DNA from 2 places in the Bradyrhizobium sp. STM 3562 genome. Region 1 is predicted to be linked to the other one. Evidence: riboswitches for the same ligand, from Rfam matches in the RefSeq annotation. Region 1 holds a riboswitch; the other holds the start of a gene.
What was found. A riboswitch is a leader RNA that binds a small molecule or an ion and turns the genes downstream of it on or off. The one in region 1 is predicted to bind S-adenosylmethionine.

Region 1 (8,350 bases):
CGGCTGCGCGTGCCGAGGAAGCCGAAGCGTGCCAGGTGCCGGCTTCGCTGCTGTCGACCGAAAGCTCGCTGCCCAAGGTGGCGGACGCAGTCAGGAACAGCCGGCCGCTGGAGATTCTGGTCGTGGGCAGCCGCTCCTCGACGATCTCCGGCTCGCAGGATGCGGCCTACCCGGCACGCTTGCAGGCTGCGCTGAAGGACAAGCTTCCGGGCGCAACCGTTAACGTCTCGGTAGAGATCGCGCCGAAGCAGACCGCGGAAGAGGCCGCCGGCAGCTTTGTTAAGCTTCTGGAAGCAAAAAGCCCTACTTTGGTGGTCTGGCAGACGGGAACCGTGGATGCTATGCGATCGACGGATCCCGACGATTTTCGTGCCGCCGTCGGCAACGGCGTCACTGCGCTGCAAAATGCGGGAGCCGACGTGGTGCTGATGAACCTCCAATATAGTCCGCGCACCGAGACCATGATCTCGGGCTCGCCCTATCTGGACAATATCCGCGCGGTGGCACAGGAGCACGATATCCCGTTGTTTGACCGCTTCTCGATCATGCGCCAATGGAACGAGCAGGGCGATTTCGATCTCTACAGCGCCGTGCATGGCACTGACCTTGCCAAGCGCGTGCACGACTGTATCGGGCGCGCGCTGTCGAACTTCATTTTCGATGCGGCCCATCTCGGCCCGGCGCAGCAGAATTAGGACGTTCGTGTTGATGAGTTTGTTGCGTTCGCGTTCTTCCTGCCCTTTTTGCGTAACGGCATCGCTGTCGATCGCAACGCTCGCGGCGGCGCTCATGCTGTTTGCGCCGATCTCCGCGGGTGCTCAGGGTGTCCAGGCCGCGCCTTCGTCGCAACCGGCGGCGGCTTCTGACCATCCCGGCACGCCGGCGCCGGCGGACACGGGCAGTGCCGCAACGGCGGCAGCCGGCGACCAGGGCCAAGCCTCCCAGCAATCCGCGGCTGCGCAGAACAAGAGCCCCGACAAGAGCCTTGCCGCGAAAGCGCTCGACAAGGTCAAGCAGGTCGCAAAATCGGCCGGTGATATCTTCAGCCGCGTGCCCTGCCTGCCGCCGAAGGGCGGCGCCAAGCCGATGGGGACGTTGCCGCATGTGGCGGCCAAGCTGGCCTCAGGTAAGCCCGTCGTCATTATCGCCTTCGGCTCGTCCTCGACGGAGGGCTACGGCAGCAGCTCGCCCGAATATACCTACCCGAACCGCTTGGCGGCGCGGTTGCGCCGGCAATATCCGTCCGCGAATATCACCGTCATCAATGCGGGGCGCGGGGGCGAGGATGCGCCGGAAATGATGAAGCGGTTGCAGAGCTCGGTGATCGACCTGCATCCCGATCTCGTCATCTGGCAGGTCGGCACCAATGCCGTGCTGCGCAATCTCGATCCCGACGCTACAGCAAAGACGGTTGACGACGGGGTTGCGCGAATTCAGGCCGCCGGCAGCGACGTCGTGCTGGTCGATTTGCAATACTCACCGCGCGTCACCGAGCACCCGGAAAGCGCGAGCAAGATGATCCGCTTGCTCGACAAGGTCGCGCAGCTTCATCACATCGGCATCTTCCCGCGCTTTGAGGTGATGCGGGAGTGGCACGAGCAGCAGGCGTTGCCGATCGACAGTTTTGTCATCGCCGACGGCCTGCACATGAACGATTGGGGCTATGCCTGCTTCGCGCAACTGCTCGGCGACGACATCATCCACTCGGTCGGCCAGCTCAAGATCGGCGTCAACGTGCCCGCGACGGTGCAGACCTATCGGCCGATGTGACTTTGCGCGTTGAGTTGGTCACTGTTGTCCGGGCCGATCAACCCTCTGCCGTCGTCCCGGACAAACGAGCGAAGCGAGTGCAGATCCGGGACCCATAACCCAGGCGGCAGTTATTGGGCGAATTGGAACGACGAGCCATCGCAACAACTACCGCCTGGGTTATGAGTCCCCGCTTTCGCGGGGACGACAACGAGAGTGTGGGCGCGGGCTTACGCCTTCGCCAGCGCAGCGGTGACATCCTCGATCAGATCGTCCGGATGCTCGAGCCCCGCCGAGAAGCGGATGAAGCCCTCGCTGATGCCGAGCTCGGCGCGGGCTTCCGGTGAAAGCCGCTGATGGGTGGTGGTCGCGGGATGCGTGACCAGGCTCTTGGCATCGCCGAGATTGTTGGAGATGCGCGCGAGCTTGAGGCCATTGAGGAAGCGGAAAGCGCCCGCCTTGCCGCCCTTCACCTCGAAGCCGACCAGCGTCGAGCCTGCGCGCATCTGCTTCTTCACGAGCGCGGCCTGCGGATGATCCTCGCGCCCGGGATAGACCAGCCGCGCAATCTTCGGATGCTTGGCAAGTGTGTCGGTAACGCGCGCCGCATTGTCCGTCTGCGCGCGCACGCGCACTGCGAGCGTCTCGAGGCCCTTGAGCAGCACCCAGGCATTGAACGGCGAGATGGAAGGGCCGGTCTGCCGCATGAAATTGTGCAGATGCTCGTTCACGAACGCTTCCGAGGACAGGATCATGCCGCCGAGGCAGCGGCCCTGGCCGTCGATGTGCTTGGTCGCGGAATAGACCACGACGTCGGCCCCGAGCGCGAGTGGGCTCTGCCAGATCGGGGTCGCGAACACATTGTCGACGATCAGCCGGGCGCCGGCGGCGTGGGCGATCTCGGCGATCGCGGGAATGTCGAGCACGTCGAGCGTCGGATTGGTCGGGCTCTCCAGGAAGAAGCTCTTGGTGTTCGGCCGCACCGCGCGCTGCCAGTCGTCGAGGTCGAGGCCGTTGACCAGCGTCGACTGGATGCCATAGCGCGGCAGCAGATCCTCCACCACATAACGGCAGGAGCCGAACACCTGCTTGGAGGCCACCACGTGGTCGCCCGCCTTCAGCGGTGCCAGGATGGCGGTGGTCACCGCGGCCATGCCGGTCGCGGCGGCGCGCCCGGCTTCGGCACCCTCCAGCTCGATCATCCGACGCTCGAACATCGCAATGGTCGGGTTGGAATAGCGCGAATAGATGTAGCCGGGGTCCTCGCCCTTGAACCGCGCCTCGCACAGTTCCGCGGTCTCGTAGACATAGCCTTGGGTCAGGAACAGCCCTTCCGACGTCTCCCCGAATTCGGAGCGCAGCGTGCCGGAATGGACCAGGCGGGTCTCGGGACGAAGGTGGGCCGTGTGGGACGGAGCGGTAGACTTGGACATGTGACCTCCAACATGGCCATCCTTTCAAATGGCCATAAAAAAACCGGCCTGGGAAACTCCTCAGGGCCGGGATCACAACTGTCCCCGGCCTGTTTAGCGATTTATTTAACGTGGCTGCAAGCCGGCCGGCTCAAATCACCACGGGATAAGTCATGCTCTTATTCGCACCCGACCTTTCCGTCAAGGCGGGGTTCGGCTAACCGATAAAAGGCCTGCTTTTGAGGAATTATGGAGAAGAGGCTTACCGCGGGGAATCCCGACGTGTCGTTCACGCTTGCAAGAGACGCCAACGGCATCCTGCCCGACCGCATGATCGCGGCGATGGCGGATTCCGGCCTGATCCTGCCGGCCTATCCTTTTGTCGAAAGCCAAATCCAGCCGGCCAGCCTCGATCTGCGGCTCGGCGACATCGCCTACCGGGTGCGCGCCAGCTTCTTGCCCGGTCCCGGCGCCACGGTGGCCGAACGGATCGACGAATTGAAGCTGCATGAGTTCAGCCTCGCCGACGGCGCCGTGCTGGAGACGAACTGCGTCTACATCGTGCCGCTGATCGAGAGCCTGGCGCTGCCGCCGGAGATCGTCGCGGCTGCCAACCCGAAAAGCTCCACCGGGCGGCTCGACGTCTTCACGCGCGTGATCGCCGACGGCACGCGTCGCTTCGACATGATCGGCGCCGGCTATCACGGTCCGCTCTATGCCGAGATCAGCCCGAAGACGTTTCCGGTGCTGCTGCGCGAGGGCTCGCGGCTGTCGCAGGTGCGCTTCCGCACCGGTGATGCCATTCTGGATGCGGACGAGCTCGACGCGGTGCATGCGAAGGAACGGCTCGTCGATATCGATGACGCCGATCTCTCCGGCGGCGTTGCGCTGTCGGTCGATCTTTCCGGCGAGAATTCGGGCGGCTTCGTCGGCTACCGCGCCAAGCGCCACACCGGCGTGGTCGATGTCGATCGCCGCAGCGGCTATCCCGTCGAGGAGTTCTGGGAAGCGATCCCGGCGCGCTCCGATCGCAGCCTCATTCTCGATCCCGGCGAGTTCTATATTCTCGCCTCGAAAGAAGCCGTGCAGGTGCCGCCGGACTATGCCGCCGAGATGGTGCCGTTCGATCCGCTGGTCGGCGAGTTCCGGGTGCACTATGCCGGCTTCTTCGATCCCGGTTTCGGCTATGCCGGCGCCGGCGGGCAGGGCGCCCGCGCGGTGTTAGAGGTGCGTTCGCGCGAAGTGCCCTTCATCCTCGAGCATGGCCAGATCGTCGGCCGACTGGTCTATGAAAAAATGCTGGCGCGTCCCGATGCGCTCTACGGTCAGCGCATCGGTTCGAACTACCAGGCGCAGGGCCTGAAGCTTTCCAAACATTTTCGCCTGTAGCAGGGGCTACGGAGAGCCCTATGTACAAACCGCCTCGACGTTGTTGCCATCGGGGTCGATCAGGAACGCGGCGTAGTAGGTCGGGCTGTAATCGGCCCTGATTCCGGCCGCGCCATTGTCCCGGCCGCCCGCTTTCAGACCCTCGGCGTGGAACTTCTTGATCGCATCGTGGCTCGGCGCGCGGAACGCGATGTGGGCACCTTCGCTCTTCAGTCCCCTGTGCAGATAGAGCCATAGTGCCGGCTCGCCCTTCGGACCAAAGCCGGCGCCGTTCTCGTCCTTGGAACAAAGGATATAGCCGAGCGGCGCCAGCACCGCGGTGTAAAACCGGACGCTGGCATCGAGATTGCCAACTTTCAGACCGATATGGTCGTACATGCTTGTCTCCCAATGCTTGTTGTTGCGCGCACTCCGCGCGGCATGGAGACGAGCCTAATCAGCCGAGCCGCAGGCGTTCTTGGAAAATCTTGCGCATCCCGCGCGAGGCCTGTCGGAACTTGAGCGGCGGGACGCCGGCGGCGCGATGGAAGGTACGGACGAAGTTGGAGAGGTCGGCAAAGCCGACGTCATAGGCGATGTCGGTGACAGCCCGCTCTTCATCGGCCAGGAGCCGCGCGGCATGCCGCAGCCGTGAGCGCACCAGGTACTGATGCGGCGTAACGCCGAGCACGGACGAGAAGAGCCTTAAGAAATGGAAGGGGCTGACGCCGGCCTGCGCGGCGGAGTTCTCCAGCTCGATCTCCCGATGCGAGTTCGCGTCGATCCACAACGCTGTCTCGACCGCGCGGCGACGGTCCCGTGCGCTGATTCTTGCAGCTTTTCGCGTGCGTCCCGACACCACTTCGACGAAGCGGCTGGCGAAAATCTGCCCGGCCTCGTCGAGACCGATATCGCTTCTGCCTTCCGCGGCGGCCTGCGCGAACTCGCCGAGAACCATCAGCTCGGGTAGCGGCGGCGCGGCACCGACCTGCCAGGCATCGGCGTGGCCCCCGATCGCGTCCACGAGCTCGGGCTCCAGAAAGAACGACAGGCACTCGTCGCCGCAGACATGATCATGGGTGCAGAAAAATTCGGTGTCGGGATAGCCGACCAGTACGCTTCCCGTCACCAGCTCATGGGCGCGCCCACGGCTGCAATAGCCGAAGCTGCCCTTGCGTACATAGGAAATCGAATGGCGGCGGTGCTGCTCCACGAACGGCTTCTCGCCCGGAACCGCCGTGCAGCGGAAATCCGAGACCGTAATCGACCGGCGCTGGAGCAGCCTGGTGGAGCTCATGCCGTAAATCTAGTGAGGCAGCCGCAACGGGGCAATCGGTGGGGCACGTTCAGCAGGTCGCGCCGATGAGCGGGCTCCGTTCGCGCGGCGGGACTCGCATCACTTGGTCTCACCGGGATGCTTGGGAAGCAAAGCCAATGTCCTCATGAGGCGTTCGCGCCAGTCGGGGTGTTTGATGCTGATCATCTGAACTGCCAGCATCGCGCATTCGTCGCAGATCGCGACCGGTGGCGAGGCGACGAGCTGCATCACTTCGCTTTGCGTCTTGCCGCAGAATGAGCAGGCCGGGCCCGACATGGCTCCCCCGCTCTAGCCTTGGGAATGATGATCGGAGCCGTCCGAACTGGACCGGCCTGTCCACGGCTCGGAATTGTCTCGGTTCGATATCATCCTGGTCTCCCGTCGGAGCGCAAAGCCGATTGACCCGGCAAAGAGCATCAACAACGTCTCGTCTTTGATGGCAACAACGGGCAATGTACTTTCGGCCGCCGCAGCGCCGGACAATCCCATGCGGTACGTGAAGATAGCCATGCACCGCGCGTCCGCGCGATGCCGCCGGGGCTTTATTTCGGCCGCTGGTTAACGTAGGTTGGAGACCTTCATGTGGCGACGCAAAGCCTGTGATCGACGCGCGAAGTCGACATAAGTGATTGATTTTGCGGGCGTAGTTCAATGGTAGAACGGCAGCTTCCCAAGCTGCATACGAGGGTTCGATTCCCTTCGCCCGCTCCAGCCTTTCTCTCCCTTTCGATCAGGAGCTTACGCCTAACAGGGTTGATTTGCCCGCTGTTGCGCGGACCAGTCATGCAATGTTCGTGCAAGGCAGGGCGAGGTTTCGACTTCCGCGCGCTGGATGCAGGCAGTCACTCCGGATGCCACTTTCGCGGCCAAGCAGTCTCCCCGTAGCGACACAAGGTATCCGACCAGATTTGGCGCGCTCGCGACCGTGCCGTACAGACTGCCGCCGTCCGCCATCACTGTAGCGCGGTCAGGGCCGCTGAGGCGCTTCGGCTGCGGTGGTGCCGGCTCGTAGGTCACCAAAACAAGAGGATGGGTTGATCACCGCGACCGCAAAGGGCTGCCGTCTCCCGCGACGGTGATGGTCCCACAAGAAAAGATATATTTTATATATGACGATGTCGGAAAGCAAATTCGGGCGCCTGCTGATGCTCAAGATTGCACTCGCCGGCGTCGTCCTCGCTTGCTTCGTCAGCGCCATGACGCTGCATTCTCTGAACAGGAAGAATCCGGCGATCTTCAAGGCCATTCACCTCATCGTCTTCACATGCATCGTCGCCATCGTGGTCCTGGCCAAGGCGATGTTCTACGCCTAGCGAAGCGGCTTGCTGTGCCGTGGCGAAGCGATGCGAAGAGCGAACGCCGGTTCAACACCTTGCTTCATCGCCTGACATGCAGGCTGAACCGATCGAGCAGGGGGATGGCTGTGAATGAACCAGCACAGCATCCGGTCAGAGCAAAGCCCGGAGAACTTGCAAAACATACAGGCGACGCGTATCTTTAGCCCTCTGGACACTTATGTTGCGCCGCTAAATCGATGGCGTCGGCGGGATGTTTCATGCGACTGACGAACTTTACCGATTTCGCGCTACGGCTGCTGATGTATGCGGCAGCCCACGAAGACCGGCTGATCACCATCGAAGAGGCGTCCGAGGTCTACAACATCTCGCGCGCGCATCTGATGAAGATCACAAACACCCTGACCAGGGCAGGCTTTTTGAAAGCGGTGCGTGGACGCTCCGGCGGGCTGACGCTGGCGAAGCCGCCGCGCAAGATCCGGCTTGGCGACGTGGTCCGAACGACAGAGCCTGATTTCGCTCTGGTCGAATGCTTCGCCAGCGGCAATCAATGCCTCATCACGCGGAGCTGCCGGCTCCGCGGCATCCTGCACGAGGGCCTCGATGCGTTCAATGCAGTCCTCGACAAGTACACGCTCGCCGACCTGATGCTGGGGCCGAAGGATTTTGGTGTGCGGCCTGCGGCGTGATCGGCAAGGCGGAACGCGCGGTCAGGCGGCCGAGCGCAGACGGCGTCTTGACGCAACCGGCCGCGGCTCGGCTTGCCGCGACCGCCGTCCAATCGCCAAGCAGTCCCTTGTCTCCCCTCGAAAACAACGCCCGGCATTTGATATCCTAAACGTTTCGCCCGGATGACAGCGCTCAAAATCCTCGCGGATCAGCGACTCGAAATGGGCTCGCTCGGCCGGCTTCAGATAGTCGCGCTGGGCTCCCGGCGGGGGTAGCGATTCTGCTCGGCCTTCCAGCCGGAACGGAATGGTCATGGTTGACCTCTTGCCGATAAGATGAATTATAAATGTTTCTTTGTTGAAATGCCTCGACAAGGAGAAATGCGATGATCGAGAGCTGCCAAAACGCCGAACCTTCAACATCGTCCGAACGCGCCATAGAGTTCGGCGACAACACATTCCTGGTCGATGCTGTGCTGATCGGCGAGCTTCTGCACATACCTGCACCACGGGTGCCGGCTTTGATGCGCGAAGGCAAAA
Region 2 (8,350 bases), 210 kb from region 1:
CCATCCGGTGTGCGCATCATGGCAATCTCGACACGCTGATCGCCCAGTCCAGTGACACGTCCGGCCCATTCTCCTTCGATCGTGGCCCGCCCTTCGAGCTCGAGGCCGAGTTCGCGAAAGAAATCAATCGTCCCTCCGAGGTCTTCGACGACGATTCCTACGTTGTCCATCCGCTTGAGCGCCATGTTTCCAATCCCTAAGGTGTCGCTCCAATCTACAAGGCGTCGCCTGGTCTAACAACGGACGCTTGGGGTCCCCAACACCGGCGGCCAACCGGGCCCGATTCGCTGCTGTTCACATCAGAAGCTTGAATGATGGACCGCCTCAGACCGCCCCCGTTTGCAAACGGATGGTCAGTTGGCCTCTCTCGAAACCTTCACGCTGCCCGCCCGCCACGACTAGGCGATTTCACGATTCGGCAGAAATGGTGGGCACGGCGCAGCGCCTTTGCCCACCCTACAATTCGAACGCGCTGGAGCATCCGCCGATCAAGTTGCAGAGCCGGAGGCGCCTTCAACCGGCTCCGTCACTGCGAGGAGCGAAGCGACGACGCAGTCCAGACTGCATCTGCGGAGAAAGTCTGGATTGCTTTCGCGGAGCCCGTCATCGGGCCGCGCTTCGCGCGGACCCGCTGGCTCGCAATGAGGGCGGAGGCCGGACGGGCGCCCCCTCGATTCGCGAAGCGCGATGACGATCCAACCTGATCTCATCGCGCTCCAGCATGTCGGATCAGTTCGGCATCACATAGGCGTAGATGCGGCCGCGCGAGACCGGGGCCTCGCGCACGCGATGGCCGTTGTTGCCGGAAATCATGATCGGATTTCCCTTCGCGTCGATGCCGGTGATGATGCCGACATGGCCGCCGCCGCGCCGGCTCATCACCGCAATCGCGCCGACTTCGGGACCGGACACCCGCTGGCCGTAATGGGCGAAGGAGGCGGCAAGATCCGAACCGGTGCCGCGATGGCCGGTCCGCTCCAGCACCATGTTCAGGAAACGCGCGCACCACAGGCTGCCGCGCCCCGTGGGATTGCCGCCGAGATAACGGCGGGCCTCGGCAATCAGGCTCGAACCGCTGAACCCACCCGACATTGCAACGCCGCTCGAGGCCGCGCCGGCTTGCGTCACATCGAAGCCATCCGATCCCATTTGCGCGTCACCGCGCTCCGAGCGCGAAGCACGAGCGTAAGTGCGGTGGTGGTGGACATGCCGCTTCGCGAAGTGGTGGCTCGCATGGCGCGACTGCGCATAGTGCCTTGAGCCGTGATGAGATCTTGCCGAAGCGGGAGAAGAAGAAACGGCGAACGCCGCCGAACAGAAAGCCAGCGCAACAAGCGACCGGCCGAACGCAGAAAACGCAACCATACTCATTCCCTGGTTAGCACCCCCATTTCCGTGCCGGCCATCCGCGATAGGCCGACGCGCGTGGGCCGTATGAGAATCCGGATGTGGCAAGAACATGACGCATGCCGCGATGCAGAAACCATGTTTTGCGAATTTCCGCGATGATTTGATGCCTGCGTTGCAGCGACCGCATTGCTGCCGGCCGCATTAACTGCGATTTTTTACCTTCGGCCAAAACAACAAGGAAACGCCCATGCCCCATGCCCTCACGAAGGATAACGTCCGTCTGTATTTCGAAGAGGTAGGCAGCGGGACGCCGATCCTCTTCCTGCATGAGTTCGCGGCCGACCACACCAATTGGGAGCCGCAGATGCGCTACTTTTCGCGCGGTCACCGCTGCATTGCCTATTCCGCGCGCGGCTACACGCCCTCCGACGTGCCGCCTTCGCCCGAGGTCTACAGCTATAAGCATTTTTATACCGACGCACTTGCCGTGCTCGATCATCTCGGAATCGAGAAGGCGCACCTGGTGGGGCTTTCCATGGGCTCCTACTCGTCGCTGCAGATCGCGCTTCATTCGCCGCAGCGCGCGCTCTCGATGACGCTCGCCGGCGTCGGCTCAGGCTCGAGCCTCGAGAACCTCGAAAGCTTTCGCGCGCAATGCCGCGCCACGGCCGAGCAGTTCGAGACTCTCGGCTCGGTGAAGGTTGCCGAAGTGACGCGCGAGGCGCCGGGGCGGATTCCTTTCCTGGTGAAGGATCCGCGCGGACACGCGGATTTCTATGCAGCGCTGGCGCGTCATGATGCCAAGGGTTCCGCCAACACCATGCGCGGTTTTCAGGGCGGCCGTCCCTCGATCTACACGATGACCGAGGCGATCAAGAAGGTGGCGACGCCGGCGCTCATCATCTGCGGCGATGAGGACGACAATTGCGTCGAGCCGAGCCTCTTCCTGAAGAGGCATTTGCCGGCGGCCGGACTGACGTTTTTCCCAAAATCCGGCCACGTGCTCAATCTCGAGGAGCCGGCGCTGTTCAACGCAATGGTCGAACGCTTCATCGCGCTGGTGGAGGCGGGCCGCTGGTCGCCGCGTGACCCGCGGTCGTTGGTGGCGGAGTAGCCCTCGTCATTCCGGGGCGCGCGCAAGCGCGAACCCGAAAATCCAGAGCTTGCGGCGCGAGATTCCGGGTTGGCCTCTTCGAGGCGCCCCGGAATGACGGCGTCTATTTATTTATGCTTCCCTGCCCTACTCAGCAGAAACACGCCCTGCTCGCCGAACATATTCCAGAACCACCAGGGCAGCTTGAGCCGCAGCGGCCGGCCGTAAATGTCGAGGGCCCAGGACCGCTCCATCTTGACTCCGATCTCGTCACAAAGCTGCACGAAATCCTTGATGGTGCAGAAGTGAATGTTGGGCGTATCATACCAGGTGGCGGGCAGGTTTTCGGTACGCGGCATGTGCCCGCCGATCAGAAGCTGCAGCCGCATCTTCCAGAAGCCGAAATTTGGAAAGGTGACGATGGCGCGGCGGCCGATCCGGAGCAGGTTTTCCAGCACCGCCTTCGGCTGCCGTGTTGCCTGCAGCGTCTGCGACAGGATCACATAATCGAAGGCGTCATCGGGGTAATTGACGAGGTCGGTGTCGGCGTCGCCCTGCACCACGGCGAGGCCCTTCGCGACGCAGCGGTTCACACCCTCGCGCGAGAGCTCGATGCCGCGGCCGTCAATGCCGCGGCTCTCCAGAAGCTGCAAGAGATCGCCATCGCCGCAGCCGACGTCAAGCACGTTTGAGCCGGGCTCGATCAGCCCAGCCACCAGAAGGTGATCGCCACGATGCCGACCGGGCGATCTTGCTGCCGCGCCATTCAGCGGCAAGGCTTCCTGCACGGACATGATCAGCTTCCATTGTTGAGCCCCCGCGCCTTGCCCGCCGATTGCAGGAAGGCACGGGAGATGTCGAAAAATTCGGGCACGTCGAGCAGGAAGGCGTCGTGCCCGCGGTCGGTCTCGATTTCCGCAAACGACACGCGCGCGCTGGAGGCATTGAGCGCGTGCACCAGCGCCCGCGACTCCGAGGTCGGAAACAGCCAGTCGCTGGTGAACGACACCACGCAGAAGCGGGTCTTGATGCCGCGAAAGGCTTCCGCCAGCACGCCATCATGATCGGCCGCGATGTCGAAATAATCCATCGCTCGCGTCAGATAGAGATAGCTGTTGGCGTCAAAGCGCTCGACAAAGGACGAGCCCTGGTAGCGCAAATAGCTTTCGACCTGGAAATCCGCGTCGAACGAGAAGGTCGGGAGCTCGCGATCCTGCATGCGCCGGCCGAACTTGCGATGCAGCGCGGCGTCCGAAAGATAGGTGATGTGCGCAGCCATGCGCGCGACTGCGAGGCCGCGATGGGGATGGCTGCCAAGGTCGGCATAACGGCCGCCATGCCAATCCGGATCGGCCATGACCGCCTGTCGGCCCAGCTCGTGGAAGGCGATGTTCTGCGCGGAATGGCGCGTCGAGCAGGCGATCGCAAGCGCGGAGAACACGCGCTCAGGATAGGCCGCGGTCCATTGCAGCGCCTGCATGCCGCCCATCGAGCCGCCGACCACGCAGAACAGCGTCTCGATGCCGAGGCGATCGAGCAGCATCGCCTGCGCCCGCACCATGTCGGGAATGGTGATGATCGGAAAGTCCAGCCCCCAGACCTTCCCGGTCAAGGAATTGATCGAGGCAGGTCCGGTCGACCCCATGCAGCCGCCGATCACGTTGGAGCAGATGATGAAATAGTGATTGGTGTCGAGCGGCCGGCCCGGTCCCACCATCGTTTCCCACCAGCCCGGCTTGCCGGTGACCGGGTGCACATTGGCGACATGCTGGTCGCCCGTCAGCGCGTGGCAGACCAGAATGGCGTTGGAGCGATCGGCGTTGAGCTTGCCATAGGTCTGATAGGCGATCTGGAACGGCGACAGATCGAGCCCGCAGTCGAGCTTGAGCGGCTGATCGGCGCCGAACTGCGCGAGGGGCGAACTCGGATGGTCCACCTCATGCGACCGCTCGTCTGCGCTGACCGACGGAGTTTTCGCAGGAATTTTCGCGGGACTCGGTCTGGACTTTACGCTTGCCATCTTGCACTGACCTCGTTTGCGATGGCGCAGAAGCCAGCGCTGAAATCAGGCCACAAAAAACCCGGCCTGAACAAAGGTTCGGCCGGGATCCATCTCTCCCCGGCCTGTTTAGCGAGTTGTTTAACGTGGCTGCAAGCCGGCCGGCTCAAATGACCACGGAACGGTACAAAATTAGTCCGCCACGGCCGCCTCGTCAAGCCAAAGGGCGTGGCTAACGCAGGTGAGAGCTGCGGGCGAGGGACCTGCCGATTTGACGTTTCTCTTTGCTTTCGTCGGCCGTCTTTCCTAATCAATCCCCAGCGTGCCGGTCGGACTCAGCCGATCCGGCTCCCAAGGCATTCAATCATGTCCCAGCGTCCACCCGCCCCGCCTTCGCTCGCCGAGCTGCGCGAGGAGATCGATCGCATCGACGAAGGCATGCACCGGCTCCTCATGCAGCGCGGCGACATCATCGACCGGCTGATCCAGGTCAAGCAGACCCAGGAGGTCGGTTCTGCCTTTCGCCCCGCACGCGAAGCCGACATGATGCGCCGCCTGGTCCAGCGCCATCGCGGCATCCTGCCGCTCGACACCGTCGAGAGCATCTGGCGCGTGATCATCTCGACCTTCACCTATGTGCAGGCGCCGTTTTCCGTGCATGCCGACGTGTCGCTCGGTGAATCCGCGATGCGGGATTCCGCACGCTTCCATTTCGGCTTCACCGTTCCCTATGTCGCGCATTTCAGCGCCGCTGCCGCGGTCGAGGCAGTCGCCAGATCGAAAGGCGACCTGGCGCTGGTTTCCGCGGTCTCCAGCCGCACCCCGTGGTGGACGACGCTGGAAGCGGATGGCGCCCCGAAGATCATCGCGCGGCTGCCCTTTGTCGAGCGTGCCGACCACCCGGCGGCACTGCCCGTGTTCGTGGTCTCGCGCGTGGCCGACAGCGCCATGGTGACCGAAGTCGAAACCTGGAGCGTGCGCGTCTCGGGCTGGAATGCCGAGGTCGCGCACGCGCTGTCGCCGCTGGCCGAGATCGTCGCCGTGCCCGATACGGCTTTCGACGGTGCGGCGCTCTTGGTCTCGATCGCCGGAGCCAACCGGTTGGAAAAGATCAAGCTGGCGCTCATCGAGGCCGGCGCCTCGGTGCGCTCAACGGCTCTCGTCGGCAGCCACGCAACGCGCTATACGGTCCCTCCAAGCGGATCGGCCAAATAGCCGCCTCGCCAATTCCGGAGTTGAAGATGTCCCGCCCCGTGCCGAATCCCGGCATTCTCGATATTGCGCCCTATACGCCCGGCAAGAGCCCGGTGCCGGAACCGGGCCGCAAGGTGTTCAAGCTTTCGGCCAACGAAACACCGTTTGGCCCCTCGCCCAAGGCGATCGAGGCTTACAAGGATGCGGCGGCGCATCTGGAGGACTATCCGGAAGGCACGTCCAGGGTCTTGCGCGAGGCGATCGGCCGCGCGTTCGGGCTCGACCCCAACCGCATCATCTGCGGCGCCGGTTCGGACGAAATTCTGAACCTGCTGGCGCACACCTATCTGAGCCAGGGCGACGAGGCGATTTCCACGACACACGGCTTTCTCGTCTATCCGATCGCGACCATGGCGAACGGCGCGAAGAATGTGGTCGCGCCCGAGACCGAGTTTACCGCCGATGTCGATGCTATTCTCAAAGCGGTGACGCCGCGCACCAAGATGGTGTGGCTCGCCAACCCGAACAATCCGACCGGGACCTATCTGCCGTTCGACGAGGTCAAGCGGCTGCGCGCCGGCCTGCCCTCGCATGTGCTGCTGGTGCTCGACGCGGCCTATTCCGATTACGTGTCGCGCAACGATTACGAGCGCGGCCTTGAACTCGTGGCGACCACGGAGAACACCGTGATGACCCACACCTTCTCGAAGATCCACGGTCTCGCCGCGCTGCGGGTCGGCTGGATGTTCGGACCGGAACACATCGTGGATGCCGTCAATCGGATTCGCGGACCCTTTAATGTCTCGACGCCCGCGATGCTCGCGGCGGTGGCCGCGATCGAGGACACCGCGCATCTGGAAATGTCGAAGGCGCACACAGAGAAATGGCGCAACTGGCTGACGGAGGAGATCGGCAAGCTCGGATTGAAGGTGACGCCAAGCGTCGCCAATTTCGTGCTGATCCATTTCCCGGCCGAGAAGGGCAAGACCGCGGCCGATGCTGACGCGTTTCTCACCAAGCGGGGGCTGGTGCTGCGCGCGCTGAATAACTACAAGCTGCCGCACGCCTTGCGCATGACCATCGGCACCGAGGAGGCCAACCGCCTCGTCGTCGAAGGCTTGCGCGACTTCGTGGGCGGCAAGTGAACGGCGTCGCACCGCAATTTGCGCGGCTTGCGCTGATCGGTTTCGGCCTGATCGGCGGATCGATCGCGCGCGCCGCGCGGGCGCAAGGGTTGGCGGGCGAGATCGTCACGACCGCGCGCTCGGAAAAGACACGCGCGCGGGTCGCCGAACTCGGCGTCGTCGACCGCGTGGTCGACACCAACGTGGAAGCGGTCAGGGATGCCGATCTCGTCATCCTCTGCATTCCCGTCGGTGCCTGCGGCGCGGTTGCGCAGGAGATTGCCGCATACCTCAAGCCAGACGCGATCGTCTCGGATGTCGGCTCGGTGAAAGGCGCTGTGGTCAAGGACATGGCGCCGCATCTGCCGAAGCACGTGCACTTCGTCCCGGCGCATCCCGTGGCCGGCACCGAACATTCAGGGCCCGATTCAGGCTTCGCCGAACTGTTCATCAATCGCTGGTGCATCCTGACGCCGCCGGAGGGTACCGACGCAGGCGCAGTCGATCGCTTGCGCGCGTTCTGGGCCGCGATGGGCGCCAAGGTCGAAGCCATGACGCCGGAGCATCATGATCTCGTGCTGGCGATCACGAGCCATCTGCCGCACCTGATCGCGTACACCATCGTCGGCACGGCCGACGAGCTCGCGCAGGTGACGTCGTCGGAGGTGATCAAGTTTTCTGCCGGCGGTTTTCGCGATTTCACCCGCATCGCCGCGTCCGATCCCACCATGTGGCGCGACGTTTTCCTGGCTAACAAGGACGCCGTATTGGAGATGCTCGGCACGTTCAACGAGGACCTCTCCAAGCTGACGCGGGCGATCCGGCGCGGCGACGGCGAGGCGTTGTTCGAGCACTTCACCCGCACCCGCGCCATCCGCCGCGGCATTGTCGAAATCGGGCAAGATTCCGCTGCGCCCGACTTCGGGCGTCCGCACCCGCAGCTCCAGAAGAAGCCGGACTAAAAAGGAGGGCCCAACCAGGGATTGGCCGAGCCCTGTCGGTTGGAGCAACACACGGGAAAGATGTTGGGCGTCATGACGCCCGCAGGGAGGACTTCGAAACTTCAGTAGGCTCTGCCGAAGGGCCTGTGATGCATCCGATGCGGCCGCACCTCCAGCCTCGAGCCACCTATGTCAGGACGCGGAGGGTAAAAGGCCAGCGCATCGCGCGGCGCCGATCGCCCCGCATTGAGAACGTCGGCGTTGGGATGATAGAATGCAAAAGCACCGGGTTCCTGAACTGCGGCCTGCGCAAACGCCTGTGTGGCAAACAGCGCGGAGAAAAGCACCGCCGCGCCGAATAACTTGAAACCAGCCATCGCTCTCCTCCTGTCACGGCCCACAACGGAGGGTTCGGGCCGTCTGAGAACTAGACCTACAGTTGGGCGCTCTCATTCCCGACCAAAAGAGGAGCAGCCATCACGCTTGCGCGAGTGCGCTACAAGCTTCGGAAATTACCGCTCGCGAGGACGTGAAATGATGCTCGAACTTCAAAATAGCGGCGGGATATCGGCGACTTTCAAGGGTCCTAAGAACACCGCACCGTCGACGAAGCGCAGGGGAAAGGCCCGCGCCTTCTTGCCTTCGAGCT

Region 2: another riboswitch for S-adenosylmethionine. It lies ahead of P6U23_RS04170 (homoserine O-acetyltransferase); the one in region 1 lies ahead of P6U23_RS03095 (O-succinylhomoserine sulfhydrylase).

What each region holds. Positions count from the first base shown of each region.
Region 1 is NZ_CP120694.1:674,765-683,114, forward strand. It holds gene P6U23_RS03085 (SGNH/GDSL hydrolase family protein) at 1-695, shown strand, start outside; gene P6U23_RS03090 (SGNH/GDSL hydrolase family protein) at 709-1,770, shown strand; gene P6U23_RS03095 (O-succinylhomoserine sulfhydrylase) at 1,980-3,182, opposite strand; SAM riboswitch at 3,255-3,334, opposite strand; gene P6U23_RS03100 (2'-deoxycytidine 5'-triphosphate deaminase) at 3,444-4,550, shown strand; gene P6U23_RS03105 (VOC family protein) at 4,569-4,928, opposite strand; gene P6U23_RS03110 (helix-turn-helix transcriptional regulator) at 4,987-5,826, opposite strand; gene P6U23_RS03115 (hypothetical protein) at 5,926-6,075, opposite strand; tRNA gene P6U23_RS03120 (tRNA-Gly) at 6,485-6,558, shown strand; gene P6U23_RS03125 (hypothetical protein) at 6,957-7,160, shown strand; gene P6U23_RS03130 (Rrf2 family transcriptional regulator) at 7,403-7,831, shown strand; gene P6U23_RS03135 (DUF6522 family protein) at 8,197-8,350, shown strand, end outside.
Region 2 is NZ_CP120694.1:884,080-892,429, reverse strand. It holds gene P6U23_RS04190 (VOC family protein) at 1-185, opposite strand, end outside; gene P6U23_RS04185 (TIGR02594 family protein) at 730-1,365, opposite strand; gene P6U23_RS04180 (alpha/beta fold hydrolase) at 1,598-2,464, shown strand; gene metW (methionine biosynthesis protein MetW) at 2,572-3,237, opposite strand; gene P6U23_RS04170 (homoserine O-acetyltransferase) at 3,240-4,463, opposite strand; SAM riboswitch at 4,551-4,630, opposite strand; gene P6U23_RS04165 (chorismate mutase) at 4,809-5,657, shown strand; gene hisC (histidinol-phosphate transaminase) at 5,684-6,781, shown strand; gene P6U23_RS04155 (prephenate/arogenate dehydrogenase family protein) at 6,778-7,722, shown strand; gene P6U23_RS04150 (hypothetical protein) at 7,824-8,078, opposite strand; gene P6U23_RS04145 (DUF2125 domain-containing protein) at 8,250-8,350, opposite strand, start outside.